2 regions of the Virgibacillus natechei genome follow, and region 2 is predicted to be linked to the other one. Evidence: a T-box and tRNA genes for the amino acid it is inferred to sense, from the RefSeq annotation. Region 2 holds a T-box; the other holds one or more tRNA genes.

Region 1 (6,525 bases), 1.3 Mb from region 2:
TAATCATAAATATGTAACCCAACGACACGGCGTCCAACCCTGCCCTTTCCGCTGCAAAATAAGCAAAGGTTGCTTCCAAACCGGCTAATGATACTGTTATAAAAAATTGCAGAAAATACAACATGAATAAAGGTCCTTGAAAAACATTTCTCCATGACAGTTTTTTTTGTGCAGCCGCTCCACTTGTTGATAGATGGATAGATTCTTTTAGAATAAAGAATACTAGGAACATAGTAGCGAACGATACAATCCCTGCAATATAAAACGGAGCATCCAAGCTAATGTCCGTAAATGTTCCACCAATCGCCGGACCAAATATAAAACCAAGCCCGGTAGCTGCTCCTACGATTCCCATTCCCTTGCCTCGATCTTCCTCTGTTGTGATATCCGCAACATAAGCCATGACTGTCGGCATGTTTGCAGCAGATAATACACCACCGATAAAGCGCGCAACAAAAAGCACCCATAGCTGTGTAGACAGTGCCATCATGAAAAAGGATAGCGACAATCCAAAAATACCAATCAAGATTACTGGCTTCCGGCCTACACGATCGGAAATACGTCCCCACATTGGGGCAAAAATAAACTGCATCAAGGAATAAACAGCCATTAATAATCCAAGTTCCGTAGGCGATGCTCCCAGTTCCTCTGCATAGAATGGAAGCACAGGTATAATGATCCCAAAGCCAACCATGACAAGGAACATAATGATAAAAAGTATTGGCAATGCTTTATTTAGTTTCAATGTACATCCACCTTAGTTGTTAGTTGGACCCGCGAGCATGTCTATTTACCAAACATACTCAGTCCGAATCTCCCTGATAGTCATGTAAAAATTTCAGCATTTTCACAGGAGCAAACCCGGAAACCCATTTTCCATTTATATTTGTTTGCGGGACAGAAAGTTTTCTTATTTTACCAATTAATTTGGTTATGGGACATAGGGACAGGAAAAGTGTCCCATTCTATATAGCTAACTGGGACATCTTGCCCGCTTTCTCGTCCCACCATCATTACCATGCTATAGCAATATCCTGGACCTTCATTAATCCACTATTATATGTACAAAAGTGATTGTTTAAAAATTTACAGTTTGGCTGAATCCTTACCACTTCGTAGTAAGTCAACGTCTCTAACTCTTATGACTCGATTGCTATGCGAATTTCCTACGGATTTAAATTATTACTTCTCCGTTTAGACACAAAAATAAGCATCCTTCCTAGTAAATAAGGAAAGAAAGTCAAGCCTTCGTCATGGTTGTTCGTGGTTGCATGACTATTATATGTACATTCTACGTAATTTTATAAACAAAAAGACACTACCTAGTCGAATAGATAGCGCCATATATATGTTACACTGATACCGGTGGCCGGGATCGAACCGGCACTCCAGAAGGAACATGATTTTGAGTCATGCGCGTCTGCCAATTCCGCCACACCGGCATAATTATATATGGAGGCGGTAACCGGATTTGAACCGGTGATAAAGGTTTTGCAGACCTCTGCCTTACCACTTGGCTATACCGCCATTAATAAAATGGAGCGGAAGACGGGATTCGAACCCGCGACCCCCACCTTGGCAAGGTGGTGTTCTACCACTGAACTACTTCCGCAAGTGGCTGGGCTACCAGGATTCGAACCTGGGATGCACGGGATCAAAACCCGATGCCTTACCGCTTGGCTATAGCCCAATTTCTATGGGGCGACCGGTGGGGATTGAACCCACGAATGCCGGAGCCACAATCCGGTGCGTTAACCACTTCGCCACGACCGCCATATAAAAAAATGGCAGGGGTAGTAGGAATCGAACCCACATCAAAGGTTTTGGAGACCTCCGTTTTGCCGTTAAACTATACCCCTACGTATTTATTTAAACATAAATGGTGGAGGGGGAGAGATTCGAACTCCCGAACCCTGAGGGAGCGGATTTACAGTCCGCCGCGTTTAGCCACTTCGCTACCCCTCCATATATGTCTTACTAATTAATTAAAAGTGGTGGCTCGGGACGGAATCGAACCGCCGACACACGGATTTTCAGTCCGTTGCTCTACCGACTGAGCTACCGAGCCAGATGAAACAGTAAATATTTAATCATAAATCAACACATTAGTTCTGTATAAAATGGCGGTCCGGACGGGACTCGAACCCGCGACCTCCTGCGTGACAGGCAGGCATTCTAACCAACTGAACTACCGGACCATGTTTTTTGTGCACTAAAGTACACTATCATTTTCAATTAACATAAATACACATTCATAGTAGTCAACTGAAATTTTTTGGTTGCGGGGGCAGGATTCGAACCTGCGACCTTTGGGTTATGAGCCCAACGAGCTGCCAGACTGCTCCACCCCGCGATATAATGAATTAGTAATGGTGGAGGATGCAGGGCTCGAACCTGCGACATCTTGCTTGTAAGGCAAGTGCTCTCCCAGCTGAGCTAATCCTCCAGTGAAAATGATGCGTTACCGTCTTATGTCCAATACATAAGATAGGTTATAAAGAAGTCTTATAATTTAAAAGTTGGTGACCCGTACGGGATTCGAACCCGTGTTACCGCCGTGAAAGGGCGGTGTCTTAACCACTTGACCAACGGGCCAATCATATATTAAAAGTGGCGGAGAGCGAGGGATTCGAACCCTCGAGGCCGCGTGAACGGCCTACACGATTTCCAATCGTGCTCCTTCGGCCACTCGGACAGCTCTCCATGGCTCCACAGGTAGGATTCGAACCTACGACCGATCGGTTAACAGCCGATAGCTCTACCACTGAGCTACTGTGGAATAATCAATTTGAGCAATTCATTCGAGAATAATTAATCAGATATATGTATGAACATGCTAAGAAATTATTCCATGAAATAGAATTTGCCTGGCGACGTCCTACTCTTGCAGGGGCAAAGCCCCAACTACCATCAGCGCTGGAGAGCTTAACTTCTGTGTTCGGCATGGGAACAGGTGTGACCTCTCCGCTATTACCACCAGACCTGATGTCATTCTGTGTTATTCACTGGATGTGAACATTTTACAGAACTTCCTTATGATAAGGACAAGTTTTATTATATGCATTTTTTGTCTAAATTGCAAGGGTTTTTGTCCATTTATACCCTAAAAACTAAATAAGAGTATCATCAACGCCGATCAAATAAGAAATTAGTTAAGTCCTCGATCGATTAGTATTCGTCAGCTGCACGTGTCGCCACGCTTCCACCTCGAACCTATCTACCTCATCGTCTCTGAGGGATCTTACTCACTTAAAGTGATGGGAAGTATCATCTTGAGGGGGGCTTCATGCTTAGATGCTTTCAGCACTTATCCTTGCCATACGTAGCTACCCAGCCATGCTCCTGGCGGAACAACTGGTACACCAGCGGTATGTCCATCCCGGTCCTCTCGTACTAAGGACAGCTCCTCTCAAACTTCCAACGCCCACGACGGATAGGGACCGAACTGTCTCACGACGTTCTGAACCCAGCTCGCGTACCGCTTTAATGGGCGAACAGCCCAACCCTTGGGACCGACTACAGCCCCAGGATGCGATGAGCCGACATCGAGGTGCCAAACCTCCCCGTCGATGTGAACTCTTGGGGGAGATAAGCCTGTTATCCCCGGGGTAGCTTTTATCCGTTGAGCGATGGCCCTTCCATGCGGTACCACCGGATCACTAAGCCCGACTTTCGTCCCTGCTCGACTTGTAGGTCTCGCAGTCAAGCTCCCTTGTGCCTTTACACGCTACGAATGATTTCCAACCATTCTGAGGGAACCTTTGGGCGCCTCCGTTACTTTTTAGGAGGCGACCGCCCCAGTCAAACTGCCCGCCTGAAACTGTCTCCGAACCGGATTACGGTCCTGGGTTAGAAGGTTCGTACAGCCAGGGTGGTATCCCACGGATGCCTCCACGTAAGCTAGCGCTCACGTTTCCAAGGCTCCCACCTATCCTGTACAAGCTATACCAACATTCAATATCAGGCTACAGTAAAGCTCCACGGGGTCTTTCCGTCCTGTCGCGGGTAATGTGCATCTTCACACATCGTATAATTTCACCGGGTCTCTCGTTGAGACAGTGCCCAAGTCGTTGCACCTTTCGTGCGGGTCGGAACTTACCCGACAAGGAATTTCGCTACCTTAGGACCGTTATAGTTACGGCCGCCGTTTACTGGGGCTTCGGTTCTGCGCTTCGCTCGAAAGCTAACGCTTCCCCTTAACCTTCCAGCACCGGGCAGGTGTCAGCCCTTATACTTCGCCTTTCGGCTTCGCAAAGACCTGTGTTTTTGATAAACAGTCGCTTGGGCCTATTCACTGCGGCTCACTCACGAGTGAGCACCCCTTCTCCCGAAGTTACGGGGTCATTTTGCCGAGTTCCTTAACGAGAGTTCTCCCGCTCACCTTAGGATTCTCTCCTCGCCTACCTGTGTCGGTTTGCGGTACGGGCACCTGTGACCTCACTAGAGGATTTTCTTGGCAGTGTGAAATCGGGAACTTCGGTACTCAATTTCCCTCCCCATCACAGCTTGAAATTGCCGAACGGATTTACCTATTCGACTTTCTCACTGCTTGGGCGCACTATTCCATCTGTGCGCATTCCTTATCCTACTGCGTCCCCCCATCGTTCAAACAGTCACGAGGTGGTACAGGAATATCTACCTGTTGTCCATCGCCTACGCCTTTCGGCCTCGGCTTAGGTCCCGACTAACCCTGAGAGGACGAGCCTTCCTCAGGAAACCTTAGGCTTTCGGTGAAAGAGATTCTCACTCTTTTTTCGCTACTCATACCGGCATTCTCACTTCCAAGCGCTCCACCAGTCCTCACGGTCTGACTTCACAGCACTTGGAACGCTCTCCTACCATTGTTCATTAGAACAATCCGCAGCTTCGGTGATACGTTTAGCCCCGGTACATTTTCGGCGCAGAGTCACTCGACCAGTGAGCTATTACGCACTCTTTAAATGATGGCTGCTTCTAAGCCAACATCCTGGTTGTCTGGGCAACTCCACATCCTTTTCCACTTAACGTATACTTTGGGACCTTAGCTGGCGGTCTGGGCTGTTTCCCTCTCGACTATGAACCTTATCACCCATAGTCTGACTCCCAAGGCAAAGTAGCTGGCATTCGGAGTTTGACTGAATTCGGTAACCCGGTGAGGGCCCCTCGTCCAATCAGTGCTCTACCTCCAGTACAATCAACCTTGAGGCTAGCCCTAAAGCTATTTCGGAGAGAACCAGCTATCTCCGTGTTCGATTGGCATTTCACCCCTACCCACACCTCATCCCCGCATTTTTCAACATACGTGGGTTCGGGCCTCCGGTCAGTGTTACCTGACTTTCACCCTGGACATGGGTAGATCACACGGTTTCGGGTCTACGACCACATACTAGAGACGCCCTGTTCAGACTCGCTTTCGCTGCGGCTCCGTGTCTTCCACTTAACCTTGCATGTAATCGTAACTCGCCGGTCCATTCTACAAAAGGTACGCCGTCACCCATTAACGGGCTTCGACTACTTGTAAGCGCACGGTTTCAGGTTCTATTTCACTCCCCTTCCGGGGTGCTTTTCACCTTTCCCTCACGGTACTGGTTCACTATCGGTCACGAGGAAGTATTTAGCCTTAGGAGATGGTCCTCCCAGATTCCGACGGAATTTCTCGTGTTCCGCCGTACTCAGGATACACTCCGGAGGAAATGCCTTTTCGACTACAGGGCTCTTACCTTCTATGGCTGATCGTTCCAGATCGATTCGTCTAACGCATTTCTTTGTAACTCCAATGGAATGTCCTACAACCCCAAAGAGCAAGCTCTTTGGTTTGGGCTGTTTCCGTTTCGCTCGCCGCTACTTGGGAAATCGCATTTGCTTTCTCTTCCTCCGGGTAATGAGATGTTTCAGTTCCCCGGGTCTGCCTCATTTATCCTATGTATTCAGATAAATGTCCTGTTCCATTACGAACAGTGGGTTCCCCCATTCGGAAATTCTCGGATCAATGTTTACTTACAACTCCCCGAGACATATCGGCGTTAGTCCCGTCCTTCTTCGGCTCCTCGTACCAAGGCATCCACCGTGCGCTCTTCTTCACTTAACTAAGTTACTTGTTTTCATTCAAAAGAACGTACAATTTAATTTGATGTCGTTGATTACTCTTATTTAGTTTTCAAGGTACAAAATAACAAAATGAGAGATTTACATCCCTCAAAACTGAACCAAACAACCATGTATGCCCCTGACCTCAGAGAACCCGTTAGGGTACCTCTGAAGCGTTCCTTCTATTTATCCTTAGAAAGGAGGTGATCCAGCCGCACCTTCCGATACGGCTACCTTGTTACGACTTCACCCCAATCATTGGCCCCACCTTCGGCGGCTGGCTCACGTAAACGTGTTACCTCACCGACTTCGGGTGTTGCTAACTCTCGTGGTGTGACGGGCGGTGTGTACAAGGCCCGGGAACGTATTCACCGCGGCATGCTGATCCGCGATTACTAGCGATTCCGGCTTCATGCAGGCGAGTTGCAGCCTGCAATCCGAACTGAGAATGGTTTTATG
Region 2 (6,525 bases):
CGCGTTCTGCCAATATTTCATATTCTTCTTTTAAATCTTCATTTTCATCTAGATCTTCCATTGTATACCCATCATCTTCTGCGAGAAGTTTCATTATAATATCTTGTGCTCTCTCTTGTAGTTCAAACGTCAAGGATGGATATTCTTGAGTAGATAATGGACTGCTTTCAGCGAAATCGGCAACGAGATCATACTCTAACGCCTCTTCATATTCCTCTTCTGTAATAAAGTCAGCAAGGTACATTCTGTGCAAGACTGTATTCATTCGGTTTAAACCAGCTTGTAACCCTTCTTCATCCTTTTGTTCTCCATGGTTGGTGAAAGGAGTATAGGAAGTAGGGCTTTGTGGAAGGCCAGCTAAATAAGCAGCTTGTGTTAAGTTAACCTCATCAGCATCAACACCGAACACCCCTTGAGCAGCTGTTTGTACACCAGCGATATTTCTTCCAGATGAATCACGTCCATATGGGACAATATTCAAATATGCTTGTAGTATTTCATCTTTTTCGAAAAAACGTTCGACACGTAGTGCTAATAATATTTCTTTTGCTTTCCGTTCAAAGGATACTTCGTTTGTCAGCATTTGATTCTTTATAAGTTGTTGCGTTAACGTACTTCCCCCTGTTTGCATATCAGCATTTAAAGCATCTTGTAATGCGGCACGGATGATTGCTTTTGGTACAACCCCTTGATGTACCTCAAAGTATTCATCTTCGGTGGCTATTACTGCATTTATCAGCGTTTCTGACACATTTTCTAAAGTTGTTTCATCCCTATGAATCTCTGCACGGATATCACCTAGATACGCTTCGTTTGCGAAATATAATTGCGTTGTTTCTGTGTAATCATAGATATCCTGCTCCATTTCTTCATAGCTTCTCACTGATTCATCTTGTACGAGAGAGGCGAAATATCCAGCGCCGATCCCTCCAGCAAAAAAAAGACCGATAAAACCAACAACAGCGAATAATAAAATAACATTCCAAAACACATCATATGTAATTCGTGATGAGCGTTGAATTTTACCAGTGCTCCACGTATCTGTTAGCTTTTGCTTATATTTATAGAATGTCTCCTTCAAATCCATTTAAAAACCTCCCAAATTACCATACTTATTATAGCATAATTGCTTTTTATGCAGTAGCAATACACGTATAAACTTGCCTTTTATATCAAGTTATGGTAAGAATATATGTAATCATATATATAGTAATGCGTTGAAGGAATAAAGTAGTGATGCATCTCCCTGTTATAGAGAGCTGGCGGTTGGTGAAAGCTAGTACACAGTTGCAGACGAAGTACAATTTGTGAGCATTTCTTTTTGGAAGGAAGTTGAAGAACGAAGCTTTTTGATTTCATTCTAAAAGAACGGTGGAAACATCGTTAACAACCCCAAGTGGCAAATGATTTGCAACAAGGGTGGTACCGCGTTATAAACTCGTCCCTTATTTTAGAGGGTGGAGTTTTTTTATTTGCAAAAAATCAAGATGGAGTGTGGTAAAATGGATATATTACAGGATTTGGAAACACGTGGGTTAATTCAACAGACAACTGATTTTGAAGGATTAAAGCAGCATTTATCAACAAATCAAGTAACATTATATTGTGGATTCGATCCAACGGCTGATAGTTTACATATTGGACATTTGGTACCTATTACAATGCTAAAAAGATTTCAAAAAGCAGGACATAAACCAATTGCACTTGTTGGTGGTGGCACGGGTATGATTGGTGATCCGAGCGGGCGAACGAGCGAACGGTCTTTAAATGATGATAATATCGTGAAAGAATTCACTGAAAAAGTGAAGGAGCAAATTGCCAGACTGCTTGAATTTGATCATGGAGAAAATCCAGTTATTGCCAGGAATAATTACGACTGGTTAGCAAATATGACCGTAATAGATTTTCTTCGTGACGCTGGAAAGCACTTTGGTATAAATTATATGTTATCAAAAGAATCGGTAGCTGCACGAATTGACCAGGGAATTACGTTTACAGAGTTCAGCTATATGATCTTACAATCACTCGATTACTTAAAATTATATGAACAGGAAAATTGTACATTACAAATAGGTGGAAGTGACCAATGGGGGAATATTACAGCTGGAATGGAATTAATTCGTCGTTCAAGAGAGCACGAGGATGTGGAAACAAACGTTTTTGGTTTAACCGTTCCTCTAATTACAAAAGCAGATGGAACCAAATTTGGGAAAACAGCAGGTGGGGCTATCTGGTTGGATCCAGAAAAGACGACTCCTTATGAGTTTTACCAATTTTGGTTTAATAGTGATGATCGAGACGTGTTAAAGTTCCTTCGTTACTTTACATTTATTTCTGAAGAAGAAGTAAGTCAACTGCAGAATGAAGTGACGAACCAGCCAGAAAATAGAGTTGCACAAAAACGTCTAGCTGAAGAAATGACGAAGGAGGTCCACAGTCAAGAAGCATTAGAGCAAGCGCAAAGGATTTCTGCCTCTCTTTTTAGTGGGGAATTAAAGCAACTTACAGCTAGTGATATTGAACAGGGGTTTAAAGACGTTCCAACACATCAAGCGGAAAAAGAAGAAAGGCTTCTAATTGATCTATTGGTGGATGCTTCTATTTCTTCTTCTAAAAGACAGGCAAGAGAAGATGTGAAGAATGGAGCTATTTACATTAATGGTGAAAGACAGCAGGATATTCAATACAACGTAAATGAAGGTGACCGCATTGATGATACATTTACAATCATTCGCCGCGGAAAGAAAAAGTATTTCTTAATACGCTTTAGTTAATAGTAAGCACGAATGAGCAATTGCTCATTCGTGCTTTTAAAATCTTTAAATTTACTAACTGGCTGTTCTCTGAAAGTTTGGGGCTGCGATTGCTCGCCCCACCGAAAAGAAATGTTGTTTTTGACGCAAAATCTATAAAGTACGACGCAGTGACAATTCTTTGGAAAACGCTGGTTGAGAGCAGGGATTCGCTACGGAAACACATTTCGCGCACCTTAGGACGACTGGTGAGCGGATATGCAGGATATGATGCAAATGATGATCAATCTAGGGAATCAGCTAGATAAGCTTAATGAATTGATCGCCCAAAATAATCAATTGCTGCAATCATCAAATGGTCAAGAAGATACAAAATGTGTGCAGGGCAGTGGAGGTGGGGCAGTCATTGTACGGATGTAAAAAACAATCTCAAATTAGAGGGATTAGATTACAGTATTACACAAAAAACCACATAAAAACAGAAAAAACCTAGAAACATAACGCTGTTTCTAGGTTTTCTTAATGTTGCTATTTATTAAGCACTACACTTAACGTGAGTAGAACTCAACGATGAGTGGTTCATTAATTTCTGCTGGAAGTTCAGAACGCTCAGGATAACGAGAGAAAGTACCTTCCATTTTATCTGCATCAAATGTTACATACTCAGGAACAAAGTTATTTACTTCCATCGCTTCTTTAATGATGTCAAGATTTTTTGATCGCTCACGTAAACCGATAACCTGACCTGGTACTAATGTATAGGATGGGATATCAACACGTTTACCATCAACTAGAATATGACCATGGTTAACCAACTGACGAGACTGTCTGCGTGTGCGAGCTAGCCCCATACGATAAACCATGTTATCAAGACGGGAATCAAGTAAAATCATGAAGTTTTCACCATGAATACCTTTCATTTTACCCGCTTGTTCAAACAAGTTACGGAATTGACGTTCGTTTAATCCGTACGTATAACGTAACTTTTGCTTCTCTTGTTGTTGTAAACCATATTCAGATATTTTCTTGCGTTGGTTTGGTCCATGTTGACCTGGAGCGTAAGGGCGTTTATCCAATTCCTTACCAGTTCCTGTTAATGAAATGCCGAGTCTGCGTGATTTCTTCCATAATGATCCAGTAAAGCGTGACATAAGACATTTTCTCCTTTATTATTTTATTTGCATAAAATAAGCGAGCGTGATCCTATACGTTGTCCATTATGTTTTCATGTACCATCGCTCCAGCAGCAGAGAGTTACACGATACACCTCTATTAGAGGAACAAAATGGGTCCAAGCGTCGGTTCACTTAGGCTACCTTTATTATTTTACACAAAGAATAGTATATAAGTAATAAGATGAAAAGTCAACATATGAATTAAGTGAAGGAATTCAAGGTTAAAATGTAGGAAAAAAGTACCGGGTATTATATAATGGAAATAGAGATAAGTTCTATATAATAGTATGATAGGTGATAATAATGAGCAAAGAGGTTGTAAGGTTACAAGAAAAATTGCAGCATGTTTATTTTGACTTGATTTACAGTCGGTTAGCTTATTCAGATAAAGAGAAACTAACCATAATAATCAATCAAATAAAATTTTTATCACGTGCATCTTTTGTTGCAATTTATTTATACGATAATTGGAGGAAAACCTATCAATTAACGGCCAAGTCCACAACGGAAAGCAAAGGATTACATAAACAGCTCGTTCCATTGGAACCTGTATATGGATCTCCTGGACGTTTAATGATTGGGGTAAACAAGGAAATGAATCGTCTTGATGATGATAAGTTGCAAATTTTTGCAGCGGAAACAGAAAAGGTACTTTCTATTATGAATCAATATAACAATAAGAAAGATAGTGAGAAAGATAAGAACCGTTTGTTCGATTTTTCTTCGCGCTTATTCTCTGTGCGTAACAAGAAAGATGTTCTAACAGAAATTATGAATACTGTACAAGACATCTATCCTGAATTCACTCATTATTTATTATTATCTCAGGATAGTGATGATAGTGCCACACTGCCTGTAAAGATGATCGAATATAGCGACGATGCCACAAAACAGCTAAGTAACCAAGCTTTTCTAAGTGGTGAAGTACAAAGAGAAACCCTTGAGAATGAATCGAATGCAAGTTTATATGTACCATTAACTGGAAATCAGGCGGTGTATGGTGTGTTACAGGTCGTCACACCAAAAGTAATGGAATTTCCGGAATGGGAAATAGAATTTATCACTCAATTTGCCAATATAGCAGGAAAAGCAATAGAAAATGCAATCTTTTATCACTATTCAGAGCATCTTGTATCTGATCTTAAATTGATTAATGAAGTTACACATACGTTGAATTCCAACCTTAAACTTTCTGATATAACGAAAATCGTGAGAAATAAGATCATGAGTATTTGTCACGCATCGCAGGTTGGCTTTATCTATTATCAAGATAAAGAGAATCAAACGTTTGAAATTTTGTCTGGTAGTACGGCATACTTTAACACGGAACAAGGGCAGGTACTAGCGAATTACTTGTTGAACAAAACAGGTACGGAACCGCTTTTTAATGGTCAATTAACTGAGGAAGAAGCATATTCCTATCGCTCCGTAATGGCTATCCCAATGTCCCATTCGGGGGCTGTCCATGGAATGGTAATTATTATGCATGAAGAACCGTATCATTTTACCTTTGAAACATTTAAATTAATGCAGTCACTTATCCGACATTCAACGTTAGCCTTATCGAATGCGATTTTAAAAGAGAGGTTAGAAGAGGCCGTCATAACGGATTACCTGACTAAATTGTATTCGAGAGACTACTTAGAGGAACAAATTAGAAAGAACATGGATAAAGGTGAAGAAGGATCAATAGTTTTACTTGATATTGATGACTTTAAATATATTAATGATACATATGGACATCATATCGGCGACGAAGTCATCAAACAAGTTGCGGGGATAATTATGAGGCATGTAGGGAGTGAAGATATTCCTGCCAGGTGGGGTGGAGAAGAATTAGCCATTTATATGCCGCGTATAACAAGGGATGAAGGGTTTCAGCTAGCGGGGTTAATTCGATCACAGGTGGAAATGTTCACAGATCCTAGCGTAACCATTTCTTGTGGCGTATCCTCCTGGAATAAAAGTATAGCTGATTCTGCGATTGATTTATTCATACGTGTAGATAAAGCGCTTTATGAAGCGAAGAATACCGGAAAGAACAATGTTGTGAAAATCTAAGTAAAAAAAGTTGCAACTAAAATGTTAGCTGCAACTTTTCATCTTGCTAACTTCCTATCTTACTTTAGAAATTCTTCTAACTTATAAATGAATGCTTCGAGGTATTGTTGATCTGTTTCATCAAATCGGTCTATAATCGGACTATCAATATCAAGAACACCATACACCACATTGTTACGAATAATAGGTACAACAATTTCAGATTGACTCGCACTATCACAAGCTATATGCCCAGGGAATTGATGGACATCAGCGACGCGCTGTGTACTACGCTCTTTAACTGCCGTACCGCAGACGCCTTTGCCATTTGGGATCCGGATACATGCAGGTAACCCTTGGAATGGACCAAGCACTAATTCCTCTTCTTTCCAAATATAAAAACCGACCCAATTAACCTGGTCTAATGATTGGTTCAGCAGTGCAGAGGCATTCGAAAGTAAAGCGATGTGATCTTGCTCGCCATCGCTAAGAGCATCCAATTGATTGATTAATAATTCATAGTTCTTGTCTTTGCTTTCTGAATAGGTAGTTGGTTG

The links. The T-box of region 2 lies ahead of tyrS (tyrosine--tRNA ligase). A T-box ahead of a tRNA ligase gene usually reads a tRNA of that ligase, here a tRNA-Tyr.
Region 1: it has a tRNA-Tyr gene. The T-box ahead of tyrS (tyrosine--tRNA ligase) is inferred to sense a tRNA for this amino acid. The anticodon was not compared.

Annotation. Positions count from the first base shown of each region.
Region 1 is NZ_CP110224.1:1,063,288-1,069,812, reverse strand. Features, by position in the region: gene OLD84_RS05790 (MFS transporter) at 1-745, opposite strand, end outside; tRNA gene OLD84_RS05785 (tRNA-Leu) at 1,361-1,442, opposite strand; tRNA gene OLD84_RS05780 (tRNA-Cys) at 1,454-1,527, opposite strand; tRNA gene OLD84_RS05775 (tRNA-Gly) at 1,538-1,612, opposite strand; tRNA gene OLD84_RS05770 (tRNA-Gln) at 1,616-1,690, opposite strand; tRNA gene OLD84_RS05765 (tRNA-His) at 1,698-1,773, opposite strand; tRNA gene OLD84_RS05760 (tRNA-Trp) at 1,786-1,859, opposite strand; tRNA gene OLD84_RS05755 (tRNA-Tyr) at 1,881-1,965, opposite strand; tRNA gene OLD84_RS05750 (tRNA-Phe) at 1,993-2,068, opposite strand; tRNA gene OLD84_RS05745 (tRNA-Asp) at 2,122-2,198, opposite strand; tRNA gene OLD84_RS05740 (tRNA-Met) at 2,277-2,353, opposite strand; tRNA gene OLD84_RS05735 (tRNA-Val) at 2,371-2,446, opposite strand; tRNA gene OLD84_RS05730 (tRNA-Glu) at 2,521-2,595, opposite strand; tRNA gene OLD84_RS05725 (tRNA-Ser) at 2,612-2,703, opposite strand; tRNA gene OLD84_RS05720 (tRNA-Asn) at 2,705-2,779, opposite strand; rRNA gene rrf (5S ribosomal RNA) at 2,866-2,981, opposite strand; rRNA gene OLD84_RS05710 (23S ribosomal RNA) at 3,149-6,067, opposite strand; rRNA gene OLD84_RS05705 (16S ribosomal RNA) at 6,263-6,525, opposite strand, start outside.
Region 2 is NZ_CP110224.1:2,327,915-2,334,439, reverse strand. Features, by position in the region: gene OLD84_RS12170 (transglycosylase domain-containing protein) at 1-1,087, opposite strand, end outside; T-box leader at 1,209-1,449, shown strand; gene tyrS (tyrosine--tRNA ligase) at 1,503-2,774, shown strand; gene OLD84_RS12160 (hypothetical protein) at 3,012-3,173, shown strand; gene rpsD (30S ribosomal protein S4) at 3,302-3,904, opposite strand; gene OLD84_RS12150 (diguanylate cyclase domain-containing protein) at 4,232-5,989, shown strand; gene OLD84_RS12145 (GAF domain-containing protein) at 6,049-6,525, opposite strand, start outside.